3 linked regions of the Oceanicoccus sp. KOV_DT_Chl genome follow. The protein of the gene in region 1 binds, or shares a complex with, the protein of each later gene. Links are inferred from orthologs where the notes say so. Each region holds a gene or a part of one and is shown in the gene's direction. Other genes may lie near its edges.

What was found.
Region 2: the proteins of UNITIG_RS16200 (region 1) and dnaN are in contact, whole or in part, in a cryo-EM structure (PDB 8GIZ), measured with the Escherichia coli proteins. The link is inferred for Oceanicoccus sp. KOV_DT_Chl from one-to-one orthologs.
Region 3: the proteins of UNITIG_RS16200 (region 1) and holA are in contact, whole or in part, in a cryo-EM structure (PDB 8GIZ), measured with the Escherichia coli proteins. The link is inferred for Oceanicoccus sp. KOV_DT_Chl from one-to-one orthologs.

The regions. Positions count from the first base shown.
Region 1 is NZ_FQLF01000004.1:141,419-148,490, forward strand. What follows is about bases 1,940-4,912. They hold UNITIG_RS16200 (DNA polymerase III subunit delta'), read left to right. Parts: upstream 1,940-2,914; coding sequence 2,915-3,910; downstream 3,911-4,912. Other genes in these bases: mltG (endolytic transglycosylase MltG), read left to right, coding at 1,940-2,242; tmk (dTMP kinase), read left to right, coding at 2,268-2,918; UNITIG_RS16205 (PilZ domain-containing protein), read left to right, coding at 4,004-4,363; UNITIG_RS16210 (TatD family hydrolase), read left to right, coding at 4,438-4,912. Also shown: fabF (beta-ketoacyl-ACP synthase II), read left to right, coding at 1-329; pabC (aminodeoxychorismate lyase), read left to right, coding at 373-1,197; more of mltG, read left to right, coding at 1,190-1,939; more of UNITIG_RS16210, read left to right, coding at 4,913-5,211; UNITIG_RS16215 (potassium channel family protein), read right to left, coding at 5,471-6,253; UNITIG_RS16220 (beta-N-acetylglucosaminidase domain-containing protein), read left to right, coding at 6,381-7,072. UniProt on the Escherichia coli protein: Part of the beta sliding clamp loading complex, which hydrolyzes ATP to load the beta clamp onto primed DNA to form the DNA replication pre-initiation complex.
Region 2 is NZ_FQLF01000002.1:1,809,207-1,816,074, forward strand. The notes cover bases 1-2,769. They hold dnaN (DNA polymerase III subunit beta), read left to right. Parts: upstream 1-716; coding sequence 717-1,823; downstream 1,824-2,769. Other genes in these bases: dnaA (chromosomal replication initiator protein DnaA), read left to right, coding at 1-624; recF (DNA replication/repair protein RecF), read left to right, coding at 1,855-2,769. Outside these bases: more of recF, read left to right, coding at 2,770-2,976; gyrB (DNA topoisomerase (ATP-hydrolyzing) subunit B), read left to right, coding at 3,031-5,442; UNITIG_RS12345 (hypothetical protein), read right to left, coding at 5,604-6,122; UNITIG_RS12350 (HD domain-containing protein), read left to right, coding at 6,660-6,868. UniProt on the Escherichia coli protein: Confers DNA tethering and processivity to DNA polymerases and other proteins. Acts as a clamp, forming a ring around DNA (a reaction catalyzed by the clamp-loading complex) which diffuses in an ATP-independent manner freely and bidirectionally along dsDNA.
Region 3 is NZ_FQLF01000002.1:509,874-516,946, forward strand. The notes cover bases 1,788-4,761. They hold holA (DNA polymerase III subunit delta), read left to right. Parts: upstream 1,788-2,889; coding sequence 2,890-3,633; downstream 3,634-4,761. Other genes in these bases: leuS (leucine--tRNA ligase), read left to right, coding at 1,788-2,306; lptE (LPS assembly lipoprotein LptE), read left to right, coding at 2,338-2,886; UNITIG_RS25485 (hypothetical protein), read left to right, coding at 3,672-3,908; UNITIG_RS06030 (SDR family NAD(P)-dependent oxidoreductase), read right to left, coding at 3,958-4,707. Outside these bases: more of leuS, read left to right, coding at 1-1,787; UNITIG_RS06035 (DUF3313 family protein), read left to right, coding at 4,842-5,504; UNITIG_RS06040 (acyl-CoA dehydrogenase family protein), read left to right, coding at 5,701-6,888; UNITIG_RS06045 (acyl-CoA dehydrogenase family protein), read left to right, coding at 6,911-7,073. UniProt on the Escherichia coli protein: Part of the beta sliding clamp loading complex, which hydrolyzes ATP to load the beta clamp onto primed DNA to form the DNA replication pre-initiation complex.

The DNA.
Region 1 (7,072 bases):
GCACTTCTACTCAGGCGGGTGACGTGGCAGAAAGTCAGGCTATTGAATCAGTGTTGGGCGCTGCGGCAGAAAGCGTAGCGGTGAGTTCAACCAAGTCGATGATTGGCCATTTATTGGGTGCTGCTGGTGCTGTCGAGGCGGTGTTTTCAGTGCTAGCTATTCGTGATCAGGTAGCTCCCCCAACTATTAATCTCGATAATCCGGATGAAGGCTGCAATTTAAATTACGTTCCGCATAATGCTCAACCAATGACAATAAATTATGCGCTATCAAACTCATTTGGTTTTGGTGGCACGAATGGTAGTTTGTTATTTGGGAAGATGGTTTAACCGGTGATGAAAACGCATTCGCGTTTGGGTTGGCATTAGCTTTATGAATGAGTGTGCGTTAGTCGACGGCAGGGCCTGTCATACTGTCGATATTAACGATCGTGGTCTTGCCTATGGTGATGGTGTTTTTGAAACACTTCGTGTCGTTAATCGGCGTGCAGTGTTTGTTGATCGTCATCTGCGACGCTTAGTCGATGGCTGTCAGCGCTTATCGATTGCATTGGATGTTGCGTTGGTGCTTGCTGATATAAATACTTTGTTGTCAGGTTGTGATCATAGTTCCTATATCCTTAAAATAATTATCACCCGTGCGGGACAAGCTCGTGGTTATAGACCAGGCATTGCAGTCGGCTGTCATCGTATTGTTTCAATCACAAAAGACAGTAGCGACTATCAGCAGCAGCGTGCAGCGGGCGTAAATGTCCGTGTGTGTGATACGCGTTTAACCGTTAATCCCGCTTTGGCCGGAGTTAAGCATCTGTGTCGATTGGAAAATGTATTGGCTAGAGCCGAGTGGTCGCAAGCGTCGATTACTGAAGGTTTAATGTTGGATACTGATGGTCGACTCATTGAAGGGACTATGTCGAATGTATTTCTGGTTTTATCGGGCCGGTTGTGGACGCCCAAGCTACATCGATGCGGGGTCGCCGGTATTATTCGCGGAGTAATTTGTGAGGTGTTAAGTCCTGAGTGCCTGCAACGCGACTGTATCCTTGAGGATGTTTATCGCGCCGATGAAGTTTTTATTTGTAATAGCTTGATTGGAATTTTGCCGGTGACCGCTATCGGTTGCCATCAAAAAAATGTCGGAGCATTTACGTTGGCATTGCAGCGTTTGTTGGCCTCGGCGGAGAAAGGTAATGATTAAACGGTTGTTCGTTATTGCTGTGTTGTTATTGGCCGTCGGTAGTGTTATTTCATTCTCATATGTACAGCGCTATATGGACAGTCCTTTGGATTTATCAGCCGATGGGCTGGAATATAATTTATTAAAAGGCAGTTCTTTTCATTCAGTGATTGCTGATTTAACCGCTGAGGGCGCCCTAAGCAACCCGCTGCTATTAAAAATATATTCTCGTTTGAGTGGTAAGGGGCGGCATATTAAAGCAGGGGATTATTTTTTTGCAGCAGGTTTGACGCCCCGTCAGTTGCTAAACAAATTAGAGCGTGGTGACGTTCGATATTATACGGTCACTTTAGTAGAAGGTTGGAATCTAACACAAGTTATCGCTGCACTGCGTGCTCAGTCTCAGCTTAAGCAAACACTTGATACTTCGGCTGAGTTACTTACACCGGCATTGCTGGGTCTAGACAAAGAATATTCTTCTTTGGAGGGGTTGTTATTTCCCGATACTTATCGCTATCAACGAGGCATTTCAGATTTAGAACTATTGCAGCAAGCCGCAGCACGTTTACAGCAGGTTTTGCTCGAGGAGTGGCAGCTTCGCGAGGAGGGTTTGCCTTACGCATCACCTTATGAGGCGTTGATAATGGCTTCACTGATTGAAAAAGAAACCGGTGTGGCGAATGAGCGGCCGATTATTGCGGGAGTGTTTGTGCGTCGTTTGCAAAAAGGTATGCGATTACAAACAGATCCGACGATAATTTATGGTTTGGGTGCCGGGTTTGATGGCAATTTACGTTCGCGTCATTTAAAAGATAAAACTAATATTTATAATACCTATCGTTACCATGGCTTAACGCCTACACCGATTGCGCTTGCTGGTAGAGAGGCGATACACGCGGCGTTGCATCCCGCTAAAGGAGATGCCCTATATTTTGTTGCTAAAGGTGACGGCAGCCATTATTTTTCGAGCACGCTTGAGGAGCATCAACAAGCGGTGCGCAAATATCAAATTTTTCAACGCAGTAAAAATTACTCATCTATGCCGGATAGTAAGCGGCAAGGTTGAGTGTGAGGAGAGTGTTTTTTTGTCAGTGACGCGTGGTGTCTTTATTACCATAGAGGGTGGGGAGGGCGTAGGTAAGTCCACTAACATCCAGTATTTGGCTGAGCAATTATCGTCTGCGGGCATCGCTTTGTGTTTGACGCGTGAGCCTGGCGGCACGCCGTTGGCAGAAGATGTCCGGAAATTGTTATTAAGCCCGAGAGAGGAAGCTGTGGCGGAAAATACCGAGCTGTTATTGATGTTTGCTGCCAGGGCGCAGCATATCGCTCAGGTCATTGAGCCTGCTTTGGCCAGGGGCGAGTGGGTTATTTGTGATCGATTTACCGATGCAACCTATGCTTATCAGGGCGGTGGAAGAGGTATCTCGCTGTCAAAAATCTCCGATCTGGAGCAGTGGGTGCAAGGTGAATTGCGGCCAGATTATACCTTGCTTCTGGATGCGCCGGTTGACGTAGGTTTGGGGCGGGCACATAAACGCGGCGAACTCGATCGGTTTGAACGGGAGCAGCAGGATTTTTTTGATAAAGTCCGTGCGACCTACTTGTCTCTGGCGAAGGCTAACCCTGATCGCTTTAGGATTATCAATGCGGCTCAATCGCTGGCTGAAGTGCAGCAAGATTTGGCTATAGTTATTACTGAAATGTTAGCCGCAGTTGCTGGCTTAAAGGCTAGCTCATGACGGAAGCTGCTGCGGCCATCAGATTACCTTGGCAAGAGCAACAATGGCTGCACTTAGTTGAACTGCATCAGCAAAATACCTTGCCTCATGCCATTTTGTTGGCAGGGCCTCAGGGGATAGGTAAGCAGCGGTTTGCTGAAGCGTTTACTCAATATCTATTGTGTGAGTCTCCGCGTCAAAATGTCGCTTGCGGAGAATGTCGCCAGTGTGGATTTATTCAAGCGGGTTCACACCCGGACTTGAAGTGGATTGCACCTGAGGAACGTGGTAAGCAAATTAAAATTGATCAGGTAAGGGCTTTGGTAGAGTCACTTGGACATACCGCTCAGCAAAGTGGTTATAAAGTTGTCGTATTGGCACCGGCTGAGGCAATGAATATTAATGCTGCGAATGCGTTGCTAAAAAGTCTTGAAGAGCCTGCTGCGAAAACGTTACTGGTATTGATTAGCGATGCGCAAAGCCAATTGTTGCCAACGATACGTTCACGCTGTCAGGTTGTTGGCTTTCCTTTGCCGTCTATGCCAATAGTTAAAGATTGGCTGGCCACATTGGCACCGGCCAGTACATCGTTAGAGCTGCTCTATGAGGAGGCTGCTGGTCAGCCAATGACTGCATTGGAGTTGTTAAGTGACGATGGTTTAGAGCGTCGCCAACAATTAATGACGGATTTCAGTATGCTGCTTTCAGGGCGCTTGTCAGCATTGGCGTTAGCTGAAAAATGGCAACAGTATGATTTGCGCGATATTCTGTATTGGCTGGCAAACAAGTTTTCTGGCTTACTAGCCCGGCCCTATGTCGCTGAGGAAGGTGAGGTTGCAGCAGGTGTCGCCGAGTTGTTCAAGCATATGCCCTTGATAAGTGCGCGCAACTTATTTGCTCTACTCGATCAAGTCACTAATCTACGAGTTAGCTTGGAGCGGGGTGCAAACCCCAATAAACTGTTGGCACTGGAAAGCTTGTTGCTCGAATGTTGTGAAAAAAATCACAGTTAGACAGCGGCTTGAGTATGGTGAATCTGTCTAACTAGGTCTATTCTTAGGTGTGGATAGATTAATGAATAGTAGCCTCGGGAGGCAATCTCTGGAATGAATACAGCTAGCGCACCGCAAGGTGCAAGAAATGGCATTCTTTCGCTAACGATAAAAGATAAGGCCGTATTGTACGCTGCCTATATGCCTTTTTTAATTAATGGTGGATTGTTTATCCCCACTAATAAACCGTATAAAGTAAATGATGAAGTCTTTATGCTGCTGAATTTAATGGATGAGCCTGAAAAAATTCCGGTGGCAGGGCGGGTGGTTTGGGTGACTCCTCGTGGTGCTCAAGGAAATCGCGCCGCCGGTATCGGTGTTCAGTTTAATGGTCAGGATGATACCGCAAATAATAAAATTGAAAATTATTTGGCTGGCTCCCTGGATTCTGATCGACCTACTCATACTATGTAATGATGTTTTTAACCAATTATACGGCCCGGTTTACCGGGCCGTAGTCGTTTTAATATGCCAGTATCAGAGTTTTTATGTTTGTAGATTCCCATTGTCATCTTGATCGCCTGGATTTATCGCCTTACGGTAATAGCCTTGAGGCAGCTGTCGATGCTGCCAGGCAGTGTGGTGTTGAGAGGATGCTTTGCATTGGTGTTGATATGCAAAATGCACAGACCGTAGTAGATATCGCCAATCAATTTGAAGGTGTTCATTGCTCTGTCGGAGTACATCCAATGGATGTCGCAGATGACTTGGTGGATAGGAACCAGTTACGAGCGTTGGCGACTCAGCCCAAAGTCGTCGCTATTGGTGAGACTGGACTGGACTATTTTTATTCAAAAGAATCAGCGCTGCTACAGCAAGAAAGTTTCAAGTTGCATTTAGCGTTGTCTGCAGAGCTTGCCAAGCCAGTGATAGTGCATACTCGGGACGCTCGTGAGGACACTATTCAACTAATCCGTGAATATGGTGATAGTAGTGTTGGAGGCGTTTTGCATTGCTTTACTGAAAGTTGGGAGATGGCTAAGCAGGCGCTTGATCTAAATTACTATATTTCCTTTTCGGGTATCGTCACCTTTAAGAATGCAGATACGCTGCGGGAGGTGGCGCGTAAAGTGCCGCTGGACCGGTTGTTGATTGAGACCGACTCGCCATATCTGGCCCCCATACCCTATCGTGGGAAAAAGAATGAGCCTAAGTATGTGGTAGAGGTTGCCAGCTGCCTTGCTGAATTAAGGGGTTTGCCGATTGATCGAATCGCAGAAATCACTTCAGATAACTTCGATAACTTACTGTTTAATAAATAATTAATGTTTATCTTTGCGTAGTTATAAAGTAAGCATAAATAAAAAAACCGGCGCCCTTGGAAGAGTGCCGGTTAAGACCATTTAGGAGTGAAACATGGAGGGATTTACGGCCCGCCAGTTCCAGTAGATGTCTGCTTGAACATAGGGGATAAGACATCTGCATGTTTAAGTATCGTTAAAGTTGTCATCTTTGCCAGTCTGTGTTGGTCTCTTTTTAAACACTTTTTTCATAACCAGTCTGCGTGTTATCTGCTTAGGTTCATAAATCCGGAGGCTCATTTTTTTGACTAAGCGATTCCAGTTGCTGTTCAATCCGGTTGAGTTGTTTTTCTATCTTTTTAAGTCGTTTATTTTCATTTTGATCTCGCTGGCTTGCGATGAAGTAAGCTGAGGTATTTGCGGTAATCAGAGATAGGAGCACTATACCGAGTAATATCAGGATGCCTGCGATAATTCTGCCTTGCTGGCTAACTGGGACGATATCGCCGTAACCGACGGTTGTGGCAGTTATCCAGGCCCACCATATGCCATCGGCAGGCGTGTTGATGGCTGGATCAATGGCCGCAATTAGATAGCCTGCGAAAATGATAAAAATGGCACTTACCGCCAGTGTGGCGCCAAGATGGTTGCGGGCAAGGACGCGTTGAATTGACCCTGATAGTTGTAGCATCAGACTGACGAAAATTAAGATGCGTAAAACGCGCAGCCCTCCTACTGTCGGGCTATCCAGCCAAAGCATAGGAAAGCCACTGATTATGATGACTAGATTAAGCCAGTTATGCGTCAGGTAGCTTTTAGTGTTATCGACAAGAAGGGACAGCACACAGGTTTCAATAACAAAGAACAGCCAGACCCCCCAGTCAATATAGTTATTATGCAGTGTCGCTTGAGTAGTCGTTTCCCAATACCAGCTGATCACTATCCATAACGCGAGTAGAAGTAGCGGTAAGTCCAGTCGCTTGGCCCACATTTTCGCTCGAGGATTTTCATGGGCGCCTACGCCGCTGAGCCCGATCCAGTCATGCAGTCTCTTGTTGGTCATGACATTACTCTTTGCTTGCCTGATTCCTTTGGTTTTTGCAGCATACTTCAGTTGATGTACTTTATCGAATTGGCAAAATAGGTCGCTGATTATACTAATGTTTTAAAGTTAACTTGGCTTGTGTAACATGCCAGCTTTCTTATTGCCGGCAAGCGCTACCATGTTTGGTTTTTTTTATGGAGTAATCGAGGGATTCTATGGTCGGCAATGGTCATGGCAGGCTAGAGCTGATTACGCTGCTTTTTTGAAACAGTTCGGTTTTGATTGTTACATTTATGCCCCCAAAGGTGATTCGTATTTGCGATCTGACTGGCGTCAGCGGCACCCTGAGGAGGAATGGGAGAAGCTGCAGAGGCTATCTGCACATTATCATCTCGCGGGTCTGCGCTGGGGGCTGGGTATTTCTCCTCTGGGATTGTCTGAATCTTATTCTCATAATGATAAGAGTGAGTTACAGTCGAAAGTTAAACAAATATCTACCTTATCGCCAGACATTCTTTGTATCTTATTTGATGATGTAAGAGGCGATATTGAAGGGATCGCCGAGCGTCAATTGGAGATCGTTGGAGATATTTTAGCCGTCAGTACCGCGGCGAGGCATATCGTTTGTCCGACCTATTATTCATTTGATCCTGTACTTGAGCAGGTATTCGGGCCAATGCCTGAGGGGTATTTAGCCATGTTAGGTGCCGGCTTGCCTGCAGAAGTCGGTGTTTTCTGGACTGGAAATCAGGTGATATCTCAGCAGTACAACCAGCCGGATTTAGCTAAAATAACTGCGATGCTACAGCGCGCCCCAGTACTTTGGGATAATTATCC
Region 2 (6,868 bases), on another replicon or contig:
GGCCAGCAAATGATTCTCACATGCGATCGCTATCCTAAAGAAATTAATGGGTTAGAAGAGCGATTAAAATCCCGGTTTGGCTGGGGCTTAACCGTTGCGGTAGAGCCGCCTGAGCTGGAGACGCGTGTAGCTATATTAATGAAAAAGGCGGAGCAGGCTTACATTGACTTACCTGGAGATGCCGCGTTTTTTATTGCCCAGCGTATTCGTTCCAATGTTCGTGAATTGGAGGGTGCATTAAAACGGGTGATAGCAAGTGCTCACTTCACTGGTAGGGCTATTGATATTGAGCTTATTCGTGAATCATTGAAGGATTTATTAGCCCTCCAGGATAAACAAATAAGCCTGGATAATATTCAGCGTACTGTTGCTGAGTACTATAAAATTAAAGTTTCGGATATGATGTCGAAGCGCCGCAGCCGCTCGGTGGCAAGGCCCAGACAGGTTGCCATGGCTTTGGCCAAGGAGCTCACTAATCATAGTTTGCCAGAGATTGGCGATAGCTTTGGTGGTCGCGATCATACGACGGTATTGCATGCATGCCGAAAAATAAAAGAGCTGGAAGAATCCGATGCGGATATCCGCGAGGACTGTAAGAATCTACTTCGTTCATTAACAACGTAGCCGGATTTAACAATAAGATATGCCACCAGCTTGAAGCTGATGGTTGCTAACTAACACAAGATATATCCCTACCGATAAGGATTGAGATCAACATGAAATTTGTGATTTCCCGTGAAGCCCTATTAACCCCATTAAATCTGGTTGCTGGCGTGGTCGAGCGCCGTCAAACCCTGCCTATATTATCTAATGTGATGTTGGAGCTTGAGGGAAATCAGTTATCTATCACTGGGACAGACTTGGAAGTTGAGTTGGTTGGCCGTGTTACCTTGGAGCAAGCTCCTCAATCTGGTGGTGAAATTACCGTTCCCGCGCGCAAGTTGGCGGATATTTGTAAATCTTTGCCCGATGGTTGTGATATAGAATTTAGCTTGGATGACCAGCGCGTTATTGTTCGTTCAGGTCGAAGCCGTTTCACCCTGTCTACACTGTCTGCTAGCGACTTCCCTAATGTTGAGCAAAGCCCCGGGAGTCAGAACTTCTCTGTTAAACAGGGAGACCTTAAGCGCTTAATAGACCGCACTAGTTTTGCCATGGCGCAGCAAGATGTTCGTTACTATCTTAACGGGATGTTATGGGAAGTTCAGTCCGGTCAATTACGGGTTGTCGCCACAGATGGTCACCGTCTGGCGCTTTGTACATTAGCAGCGGATATTACCAGTTCCGAGAGTTTGCAGGTCATTCTTCCTCGTAAAGGGGTTATCGAGTTGGCCCGGTTGATGATGAATGAAAATGATGATGTTCAAATCGTCATAGGCTCTAACCATATTCGTGCAACAACCAATGAATTTACCTTTACCTCAAAGTTGGTTGATGGGAAGTTCCCGGATTATGACCGTGTATTACCGAAGGCCAGTACCAAAACTATTTTTGGTTCAAGAACAGACTTAAGACAGGCCTTTTCACGTACGGCTATCCTCTCTAATGAAAAGTATCGTGGTGTTCGATTACTCTTATCTGACGGCAGTATCCAGATTGTTGCTAATAATCCCGAGCAAGAAGAAGCCGAGGAAATTGTTTCTGTAGAATATCAGGGAGAATCCCTGGAAATTGGTTTTAATGTCAGCTATCTGCTGGATGTTATGGGTGTTCTGAGTGGTGAAAAGGTTAAATTATCTTTAGCGGATGCTAACAGCAGTGCTTTACTAGAAGAATCAGAGGCTGGTGATTCTATGTATGTTGTCATGCCGATGCGTTTATAAGCTTTCCTCTGTTTGATTAACTGATTCTACTTTGTTAATTCGCAGGTTAGAAATTACCGGGGTCCGAAACCTAAGCAGAGCCTGCCTTGAGAACTTATCGCCTATTAATATATTGTTTGGTGATAATGGTGCAGGCAAAACCAGCGTTTTGGAATCTATTTACCTACTCTCTTCAGCCCGCTCTTTTCGGGGCCATAAGCTTAAACCCCTTGTCAATATTGATATGGATAGCTGTGTTAGCTTTGCTGAGATTGATATTGAAGGCCTTGGCTATCAGCCGGTTGGCATTAAGCGTTTTAAAGCCTCTGCTAAGCCTGGTGTTATCAAGGTAGCTGGTCAACATGTTAAATCTGCATCTGTATTAGCTGAGAACCTCCCGCTACAAGTTATTAATGCTGACACATTTCAGTTGCTGGAGGGGTCCCCGTCTGTTCGTCGACAGTTTTTGGACTGGGGTGTGTTCCACGTGGAACATCAGTTTTATAGTGTCTGGAAAAGCGCTCAACGCTGTTTAAAACAACGGAATAGTTTGTTGCGGCATGCTAGAATAGACCAGCCTCAACTGGCTGTATGGACGTCAGAGCTGGTTCAGCATGCAGAGCTTATACATGGTTATCGAGCGGCCTATTTTACACAGTTGGTTCCTGTTTTTGAGAAGGTGTTAGACCGTCTTATAGATCTTGATGGCTTGCAGCTTGCTTATTTTCGAGGTTGGGATAAGGATAGGACATTTACCGAAGTGTTGGCTTCTAATCAGCAAAGAGAGCAGGAACAAGGTTATACATTGTCTGGTCCACACCGGGCAGACTTAAAGTTACGTTATCGTGCGAGTAACGCTGCGGATATATTATCTCGTGGTCAGCAAAAACTTGTTGTTTGCGCGCTAAGGGTCGCCCAAGGGTATTTGCTGTCGCAGTTAACCGGGAAGTCCTGCGTGTTTCTGGTGGATGATTTGCCTGCAGAGCTGGATTTCCGACATAGAAAGGCGCTGTGTGGGCTGTTTGAAGAATTACAGTGCCAGGTTTTTGTAACCTGTGTTGATCATAACGACTTGGTTGGTTGTTGGGGTGATGACACGTCAATATCAATGTTCCACGTGGAACAAGGTAAGATTTCAGAGGTTGTGGCTGGCGGTTTTGCACCGGCTCCATAATGAATGCTGCTAAAGCGGCAAGAATAAGTTTAAACACTAGCAATGGGTTTACTAATGAGCGAAGAACATAGTTACGATTCGTCCAGTATCAAAGTTTTAAAAGGGTTGGACGCGGTGCGTAAACGTCCAGGCATGTATATTGGTGATACCGATGATGGTACCGGTCTACACCATATGGTGTTTGAGGTGGTAGATAACTCAATAGATGAGGCGCTGGCAGGTCATTGCTCCAAAATAAAAGTGGTTATTCACCCTGATGAGTCGGTTAGTGTGTCAGATGATGGCCGTGGAATTCCAACGGAAATGCACGAAGAAGGGGTGTCTGCTGCTGAAGTTATAATGACGGTATTGCACGCAGGCGGTAAGTTCGATGACAACACCTACAAGGTATCCGGTGGTTTGCATGGTGTTGGTGTTTCAGTAGTTAATGCACTGTCGGAAGAATTAAAGCTGACCATCAGGCGCGGCGGTAAAATCTTTGAGCAGATATACAAGCATGGCGTGCCCCAGCAGCCACTGGCTATTGTGGGTGATTCAGCAGTAACGGGTACAGAGATTCGTTTTAAGCCATCATCGGCGACCTTTACCAATATTGAATTTCACTTTGATCAGTTAGCTAAGCGCTTGCGAGAGTTGGCGTTTTTGAACTCTGGTGTCCACATTGAGCTGAAGGATGAGCGTAGTGGAAAGTCTGAAGATTTTATCTATGAAGGTGGGCTCAGTGCATTTATAGAGTACCTAAACACCAATAAGACTATGATTAATAAGCAGTTTCACTTCAATACCATGACTGAAGATGGTGTTGGTGTGGAAGTCGCATTTCAATGGAATGATGGATATCAGGAAAGTATCCATTGTTATACCAATAATATTCCTCAACGTGATGGGGGTACTCACTTAGCCGGTTTCCGTGCATCTTTGACCAGAAGCTTGAATGGCTATATTGAGCGCGAAGGGTTTGCCAAGAAAGCAAAAGTGTCTACCAGTGGTGATGATGCACGTGAAGGCCTAACGGCGGTTATCTCAGTAAAAGTGCCTGATCCCAAGTTTTCTTCACAAACTAAAGATAAGCTGGTTTCCTCTGAAGTTAAAACGGCCGTTGAACAGGCAATGAACCAGGCTTTTGGTGATTATCTGATTGAAAACCCCAATGAAGCTAAATTAGTCGTTACCAAGATGCTGGATGCGGCCAGGGCTCGTGAAGCTGCTCGAAAAGCCCGTGAAATGACGCGCCGAAAAGGCGCCTTGGATATTGCTGGGCTGCCGGGTAAATTGGCTGATTGTCAGGAAAAAGACCCTGCACATAGTGAGGTTTATCTGGTGGAGGGAGACTCTGCTGGTGGTTCGGCTAAACAGGGGCGTGATCGTCGTACGCAGGCCATCCTGCCGCTTAAAGGTAAAATCCTGAATGTAGAAAAAGCACGCTTTGATAAAATGCTTTCGTCGCAAGAAGTTGGCACCATAGTGACGGCGTTAGGTTGCGGTATAGGAAAATCAGAATTCAATATCGATAAGTTGCGATACCACAGCATTATCATTATGACGGATGCGGATGTTGATGGTTCTCACATCCGCACCCTGCTTCTAACGTTTTTCTTTAGGCAGATGCCAGAATTAATTGAGCGCGGTCATATTTTTATTGCGCAACCGCCGCTGTATAAAATCGCTAAAGGAAAGCAGCATCAATATATAAAAGACGAAGAAGGAAAAGACCAATACCTCACGCAGTCTGCTTTAGAAAATGCTAGCTTGCATGTGAATGCCGATGCACCAGGTATTAGTGGCGCATCTTTAGAAGAATTAGTCAGCCATTATCGCAGTGTAATGTCGACAATCGAACGTTTGTCACGCCTCTACCCTAATCATGTAATGAAACAAATGGTGTCCTTACCAGAGCTAACCGTAGAGCAATTGCGCGATCAAGCTGTTGTACAGCAGTGGAGCCAGCAATTGCAAACAAGACTCGGTGCTGGCGGTAATGGACAAGCTACACGGGTGAGCGTAAAGGAAGATCCCGAGCGGCATAATTTTTTGCCTCAGGTTATCGTCACCTCTCACGGTGTTGATACTGAATACTTATTTAATCAGGATTTCTTTTCTTCCAATGACTACAAGGCCATTGTTGGTTTGGGTTTAAAGCTAAATGGATTGTTAGAAGAAGGCGCTTACGTCCAACGCGGCGATAAAGTTGAAGAGGTTAGTGAATTTAAACAGGCATTAACCTGGTTGATGGATCAAGCAGAGAAAGGCCTAAACATCCAGCGCTATAAAGGTCTGGGTGAAATGAATCCAGACCAACTTTGGGAAACCACTATGGACCCTGAAGTCCGCCGGATGTTAGTTGTGACTATAGAAGACGCCATTGCGGCTGATCAAATATTCACTTGTTTAATGGGTGATCAAGTTGAGCCGCGGCGTGAGTTTATTGAAGAAAATGCCCTGAAAGTGGCTAATTTGGATATTTAAAAACGGTCGTTGTGGGTTCTCACGGGAAATGAAAAATTCTCACCTAAAATGAATCAATATTTTTAGGAAAGTAGTAATAAAATCAATGAGTTATTGAAAATAACCATATTTTAATTATGGTTAAATGGTCGGGTAAAAGGATTTATCCGACCAAAAACTACCTATTCGAATGTAGCCATTTCAATAGATTTATTACTAAATTGATCTGTATTTCCATTGGCTATCCAAAAGCTTATGACATCTTCCCCTGTTTTAAGTACTTCGACCTTCAATACTTCATCGGTGGCCTCTTCATCATAAGGGGCTTCTAGCCCGTGAATAGTTGTTGCGTCACCCACCACAGCATAATCAAGCTTCTTAGGCTTGTTTGCTGAAAGCTTCTGCCCAGTAATTTTTATTGTAGAGTCATTTTCAACACCAATACGGTGAATAAACGGCCCAACCACTTCATGATAACCTGGCTGAGCAGGAGGCATATGTCTATAGGTGGGTTGTGTCGCCAGTAAGGTTGAATCTACCCAGTAGGATAAAGACTTGGTTCGCCTGTCTTTCTCTTCCTTTATTCGTCGTTGACGCTTTTCTTCCTCCCACTCAATACGTCGTTGCTCGGCCTCCATCTCTGCTTTTTCATGAAGCTTAGCAAGAGCTATTGGCTGCCATGCCCAAGCCACATTCAGCATGGTGGGATGATTAAAATCGGGTCAACAGTTAGTTATCACAGCTGGCTACATGTTTTGGAATTATAATGATTGGACTTAGTATTAGTGCCAGAGACGTTAGAAGGCGTCTAACAAATGCTGGGTGTAGTCCAGTTTGGATGTGGAAAAGGTGTTTTTAGATAAGTAATAGGTATTAATTAGTACATAGTGTGTGGTGAGTGATCACTAACTACCAAATGTAGGATAATGCTTTCAAAGTATCAAAATTAAACTACAGTTATACATTATAAACCTATGATTATTGTAGAGTTTTTGGCAATATTGGCTCTTACAATAAGTAAATTTACCCTTATACTGTTTTTTTATACAGTCGTGTTACTTTCGCAGCTACACTTAAAAATACAGGTAAAGCATTAACCAGTTTATAACTTATGAAAATATTGCCGTTCATAAGTTTTTGTGTGCGCGTATATTATTAAGGCGTTTAATAATTTAGGGGAGATCGTTCTCAAAAGCTGTTCTTTTAAAAGAGCTTAAATATTTGAGTAAGGATTAATTATGGAAAGTCAGAAAAAAATACTTAATAACGAAAGCGTTTATATTCAAGCTATTATAAAAGATGAATTTTATTCAAAGTTAGTAGCAACTGATGCTTTTCAGCGACTTAGACATATCTCTTTTTTAGGCGCGATAGATTATACAAGCGGCATATATAGTGATGATGAAGGCGTTAGAGCGCAACGGAGTCGCTATAGTCATTCGCTGGG
Region 3 (7,073 bases), on another replicon or contig:
TTGCCGATGTTATCTCCCGCTATCAACGCATGCAGGGCAAAAATGTACTGCAGCCCATGGGCTGGGATGCATTCGGCCTGCCAGCGGAAAATGCCGCAGTAAAAAACAACACAGCACCGGCACCGTGGACTGATAGCAATATCGATTATATGCGCGACCAATTAAAGCAATTGGGCTTTGCCTATGACTGGTCAAAAGAATTCGCCACTTGCAAACCCGATTACTACCGTTGGGAGCAATGGTTTTTCACTCGTTTATACGAAAAAGGTTTGGTGTATAAAAAAACCTCGGCTGTTAACTGGTGCCCTCAAGATGAAACCGTATTAGCCAACGAGCAAGTTATCGACGGCTGCTGCTGGCGCTGTGACACCCCTGTTGAACGCAAAGAAATTCCGCAGTGGTTTATTAAAATCACCGAATACGCCGACCAATTATTAGCGGATCTTGATCAACTGGACGGCTGGCCCGAACAAGTCAAAACCATGCAACGCAATTGGATTGGTCGCAGCGAAGGCGTAGAAATGCGCTTTGATCTGGAAACCAGCATTGCTGACATCAGCAATATCGAAGTCTATACCACCCGCCCCGATACGCTGATGGGTGCCACTTATGTCAGCCTCGCTGCCGAGCATCCAATTAGTCTGGCGTTAGCCGGGAGCAACCCCGAGCTACAAGCTTTTATTCATGAATGTAAAACCAGTTCTGTCGCTGAAGCTGATATGGCCACGATGGAAAAAAAGGGGATTGCCACCGGCATTAATGCCCTGCACCCACTAACCGGCGAACCAGTTCCCGTGTGGATCGCTAACTACGTGCTAATGGATTATGGCTCCGGTGCGGTGATGGCTGTTCCCGCCCACGACGAGCGCGATTTTGCTTTCGCTAATAAATATCAATTACCTATCAAGCAAGTCATTGCCAGCAATAACGACAACGACACCGCTTTTGATACTGGCACTTGGCAAGACTGGTATGCCCGCAAAGACCATACCCTCACCATCAACTCTGCAGAATTTGATGGTCTGGATTTTAATGGCGCCTTTAACGCCATAGCCGATAAGTTAGAAAGTATTGACCATGGTCGCCGCACGATTAATTATCGCCTTCGTGATTGGGGTGTTTCCCGCCAACGTTACTGGGGCGCACCGATTCCGATTTTTAATTTGCCTGACGGCGGTGAAATCGCAGTCCCAGCTGATCGCCTACCCATTTTATTGCCTGAAGACGTGGTAATGGACGGCGTCAGTTCACCGATCAAAAGTGATCCTGAATGGCGCAAAGATGAATTCAATGGGCAAGAGGTAGAACGTGAAACCGATACCTTCGATACCTTTATGGAATCTTCCTGGTATTACGCCCGCTTCACCAGCGCCGATTACAAAGACGGTATGCTAGACCCCGATGCCGCTAATTACTGGTTGCCGGTCGATCAATATGTCGGTGGTATCGAGCACGCCATACTGCACCTGTTATACGCCCGCTTCTTTCACAAGCTGATGCGTGATGAAGGTCTGATCAACTGTGACGAACCCTTTGACCGTCTATTGTGTCAGGGCATGGTATTAAAAGATGGCAGCAAAATGTCCAAGTCCAAGGGCAATACTGTCGATCCGCAACAACTCATCGAACAGTACGGTGCCGACACCGTGCGTTTATTTATCATGTTTGCCGCGCCACCGGAACAATCGCTGGAATGGTCAGACTCTGCGGTAGGCGGCGCTCACCGCTTCCTTAATCGTTTGTGGAACCGCGTATTCAATCACCTGCAGCAGACTGATATTCCTGCATTGGATAGCAGCAACCTCAGCCGTGAACAACAGGATTTACGCCGCAAAACCCATGAAACCATCGCTAAAATTACCGATGATTACAGCCGCCGCTTAACCTTTAACACTGCCATCGCCGCCATTATGGAGCTAACTAACGATATTGCCAAGTTGCAGGACAATAGCGGTCAGGGACTAGCAGTAGAACGAGAAGCATTACAGGCCATAATCATCATGCTTGCACCTATCACGCCACATTTCTGCCATGAACTCTGGCGCGCACTGGGTAATACTGGCGCGGTTATTGATACACACTGGCCTACCGTCGACGAGGCGGCACTGGTTCGAAATAGTATTGAGCTGGTAGTGCAGATTAATGGCAAGGTTCGTGGCAAAATTGAAGTAGCCGCCGATGCCGATGAAGCCACTGTTTTTGAACTAGCCTTTGCCGACAGTAACGTGCAAAAATTTACCGACGGCAAAGAAATAAAAATGAAAAAATATATTGTGGGCAAACTAGTTACCATTGCCGTTAAATAGTTATTAATTCACGCTCTGAACTGGAAATAGCATGCCGCATTATCTGAAAGCATTTGTCCTTATTAGTAGCCTGCTGGTCAGTGCCTGTGGCTTTCATTTACGCGGCAATATAAATTTACCTGCAGGGGTTGAACCCATCATCATCACCGGCCTCCAGAATTCTGGCTCTCTTGCCATTGAGCTGCGCAATGAACTCATGGCCAACGGTATAACAATCACCACTGCCCCCGAAGAAGCAAACTACCAACTAGCGATAAGTAAAGCAGCTAGCGACAAGCGCATCACTGCGGTTGGCGAGCGAGCCAGAGCTATCGAATACCAGCTGGAACAAACAGTCGTCTTTGAATTACTAAACGCTAAAGGCCAGCGCGTACTTGGACCTAGCACTATCATTGAACGACGTATTATGCCCAATGACCCTAACAAAGTGGTCAGCACTTATCAGGAAGAAGCGATATTACGGCGTGAAATGTTAAAAAACCTGGGGGCAAAGATTGCCCGGCAATTACGCTCATTTGATTATACGACTGAACCTCCAATGGCTGAACCCACCGCTGCAACCACCTCATTGGTGCAATAAAAAATGCGACTCCGCCCGGATCAACTTAAACAAAACCTCTCAAAAACCCTGCTACCCATCTATATCGTCAGCGGCGATGAAACCTTGCTAGTACAAGAATGCTGTGATGACATTCGCCTAAGCTGCCGCCGACAGGGTTTTAGTCGTGAAGTTTTACATGTAGAAACCGGCTTCGACTGGAACGAACTATTAGCCTCCGCGGCAGCCATGTCGTTGTTCGCCGAACGGCAATTAATTGAACTGCGCATGCCAACCGGCAAGCCCGGGGATGCCGGAGGCAAGGCTCTTACCGAGTACGCCGCAAATGCCTCGCCCGATAATGTCCTGCTGATTATTTGCAATAAATTGGAAAGCGCTAGCACCCGTACCAAGTGGTATAAAAACATCGAGGCCGCCGGTGCCTCAGTGCAGTGCTGGCCGATTGAAATGGCGCAATTACCCCGCTGGATCAACAACCGTTTGAGCAGGTTGGGCTTGAACGCCAGCAGCGAAGCCATCCAAATGCTGGCCGAGAGAGTGGAAGGTAATTTATTGGCCGCCGCTCAGGAAATAGAAAAACTAAGGCTCTACACCGATGGCGATACCATCGATGCCGACACGATTACTGCGGCGGTAGCGGATAATGCTCGCTATGACGTGTTTGGTTTAGTCGATCGCGCGCTGGAAGGTAATGTCAGTAGCTGTTTGAAAAATTTGCAGGGGTTAAAAGCTGAAGGCACCGAACCCCCGTACTGCTATGGGCATTAACCAGAGAACTACGCACGCTGTATCATTGCGCCACCCAAATCGAACAAGGTAATGGCATTGACCGTGTGCTACAAAGCCAACGCGTGTGGGATAAACGTAAACCATTGGTCAGCAACGCGCTGCGCCGGCTCAATGTCAAACAGCTAACCCGCATGATTAAAACCGCTAACACTATTGACCGGTCGATCAAAGGCTTGAGTAAAGACAACAGCTGGGATTTATTAGAACAGCTGGTGATGGCAATGGCGGGTAGAGAATTACTTTTACAACACTAATACACTACCCACACTACAAAAACACCCGTTTAAAATCTGGCAAACGTTATCAGGACAAGGTCCCACCATCCATACGAATATCTTCGCCGGTAATATGGGCGCCATCTTCCGATGCCAACATCGCAATGACCCCGGCCACTACTTCAGGCCCTTTGGGCCCGGTAATCGAACTAATCCGCCCCAGCAAGTCGTAATCATAATCATCCGGCATACTGATATTTGCTGTCATATTGGTTTTAATATCACCAGGACAGATGCAGTTAGCGCGGACTCCACGCTTGGCATATTCCACCGCAATAGAACGGGTCATCGCCAGCACGCCACCCTTAGTTGCTGAATAAGCGGCACCAGAAGGCAAACCTGCCAGCGAAGCAGTAGACGCCGCATTCACAATATTGCCCTTGGTTTCTAACAGATGTGGCAAGGCCGCTTTGCACAGTAAAAACGTACCGGTTAAATTTACATCAATAATTTTTTGCCAGGTCGCCAGATCCAATTGGTGAGTGGAATGAAAACCTAATATACCGGCCATATTCACTATCACATCCAACTTGCCATAGATATCAATAGCCGCTTGCACACAGTTATTAACCTGCTCTTCATTACTGATATCAAAAGCATGGGCAGCAGCACTACCTCCCGCGGCAGTTATCGCTGCCACCGTTTCTGTTAGTGCTTCTGCATTTAAATCTGTACACAATACGCTGGCACCTTCGCTGGCCAAGCGTTCAGCGGCAGCACGACCTATGCCCGATGCGGCCCCGGTAATTAAAGCGACTTTATTGCTAAAACGTTGCATGGTTTACTCCCAATTTTTATTCGCATTGAGCAGAGCTTGAACGCTAGCGCTATACAGGTCAACATTCAAACCCTACACTAGCCAAACGGTACAACCTATTAGACCGATACAGCGCAAAAAACAGGAGTCATATTATGAAATCAATCGCATTCATCACAGGCCTCTTACTGTGCATGACATTCTCTGCCTGTAACTCACCTAATCCTGAATTTGGCTCACCTACCGCGCAGGGATTAACGCCGGTTACTAACAGCAGTTTCGATCAGCTACTGATCCGTGCCAACATTGATTTCAATCGCTATCGACGCATCAACATCGAGCCACTAAGCATTAGTTACAAAAAACGCTCCGCGGCAGATTTATCTTTCTACCGCGAACAGGACTTTCAATTTGATGAAGCTGAGCGCAAAATATTTAACGAGCAATTTGTCAAAGCAGTAAGCAAACAGTGGCAGCAGCAATTTGGCTGGCAGCTCACCACTGAAACCGGTGATGATGTGCTGTTAGTAAAAACAGACATTAGTGACCTCTACCTCACCGCATCGATAAAAAATGATAAACCCCTGCGCCAGACTACTGTCGTCAACGAAAGCAGCAGCATGACCATCAAACTACAGCTATTTGATAATAGCGGCCAAATACTACTCGACAGTGTAGGCGAGAAAACCACCGGCCAACGTGGTAGTGGTGTTAGCACCATGACCCGTGTGAGCAGTGTGCGCTACTGGAGTGATTGCCTTCAGGCTTTCAGACAAGTGGCTACCCTGATTGGCAACCAGATAGAAACCAGCCCATAGCCAACAGCAACTCCACTAACACCCCCCATCATTCAGGGCCAGCACTAGCTGACCCTAATTGTTAATCAGATCGCAACCTCAAGCTATTGAGTTTCAGCCCCCAAGCTCTAATATCTATTACCATTCTGCGACCGCGGTTAAGGTACTATTCCCCGCGAAACAGCCCATTTAATTACCTTTACCGAAGGAGGTCCGAGTGGACGCTTTGGAAACATTTCGTATTGAAACCCGTGCCTGGTTGGAAGCCAACTGCCCGCAATCCATGCGTTCACCTGCCAGCAGCAAAGAACAAGTATGGGCGGGACGCAATAAAACCTTTCCCAGCCAGGATGCCAAAGACTGGTTAGAGCGCATGGCCGACAAAGGTTGGACTTGTCCGGAATGGCCATCTCAATATGGCGGCGGCGGCTTGAGCCCCGAGCAAGGAAAAATTCTTACCGAAGAAATGAAAGCGATTAATGCGCGCAAACCGCTGTTTGATTTGGGCATCTGGATGCTGGGGCCAGCTTTATTGGAGTATGGCTCGGAAGAACAAAAACAAGAACATATTCCTAAAATTGTCCGCGGTGATATTCGCTGGGCACAAGGCTACTCGGAACCCGGTTCCGGTTCAGATCTAGCCAGCCTGAAAACCAAAGCTGAAGATATGGGCGACCACTTTTTGGTAAACGGTACCAAGCTGTGGACTACCAATGCAGAAAAATGTGACTGGATTTTTTGTTTAGTGCGTACCGACCCCGACGCCATCAAACAGCAGGGTATTAGTTTTTTATTAATCGACATGGAAACCGAAGGCGTCACCGCGTCTCCCTACGCCTTAATCAGCGGTGAATCAGAATTTTGTGAAACCGTATTCGACAACGTTAAAGTACCAAAGAAAAATCTGGTCGCTGAAATTAACACCGGCTGGTCGGTAGCCAAAGCGCTGTTGAAACACGAACGGAAGTTAATGAGCGAAATGGGCGACGCACCCAGCGTTAGCTTTAGTCCCGCACAAGCGGCGATCGACTATGTAGGTTTAGGTGCTGACGGCAAATTAAAAGACGCCGCGCTGCGCACGCAACTGGTAGAACACGAAATGCGTTTTCGGGCAGTGGGTCTCACCCACTTCCGTAGCTTTGAAGAACGCATCAATGGTATTAGCGACAGCAATGTACCGATGATCATGAAATATGTCGGTACCGAAGAACAAAAAAACAAGGAAGAATTATATGTCGCCTTATTAGGGGCTCGCGGTATTGGCTGGGATGAAAACTTCAGCGACGATGAACGGCTTGCCACACGTAATATGCTTTTTTCCAAAGCCTTATCCATCGCCGGCGGCACCTCTGAAGTGCAATTAAATATTATTGCCAAGCGCGTGCTTGGCCTACCCGACGCGTAAGCCGAATAAAGAGGAATACAACATGGCTTTAGTACTGAATGAAGAACAGCGTCTACTTAAAGACACCAGCAAAGAATTTTTAACCGCTAACGCACCGGTAGAAGCACTGCGCCAATTGCGCGACAGCAATGACCCGATCGGCTATAGCAAATCACTGTGGACGCAGATGGTTGAATTGGGCTGGG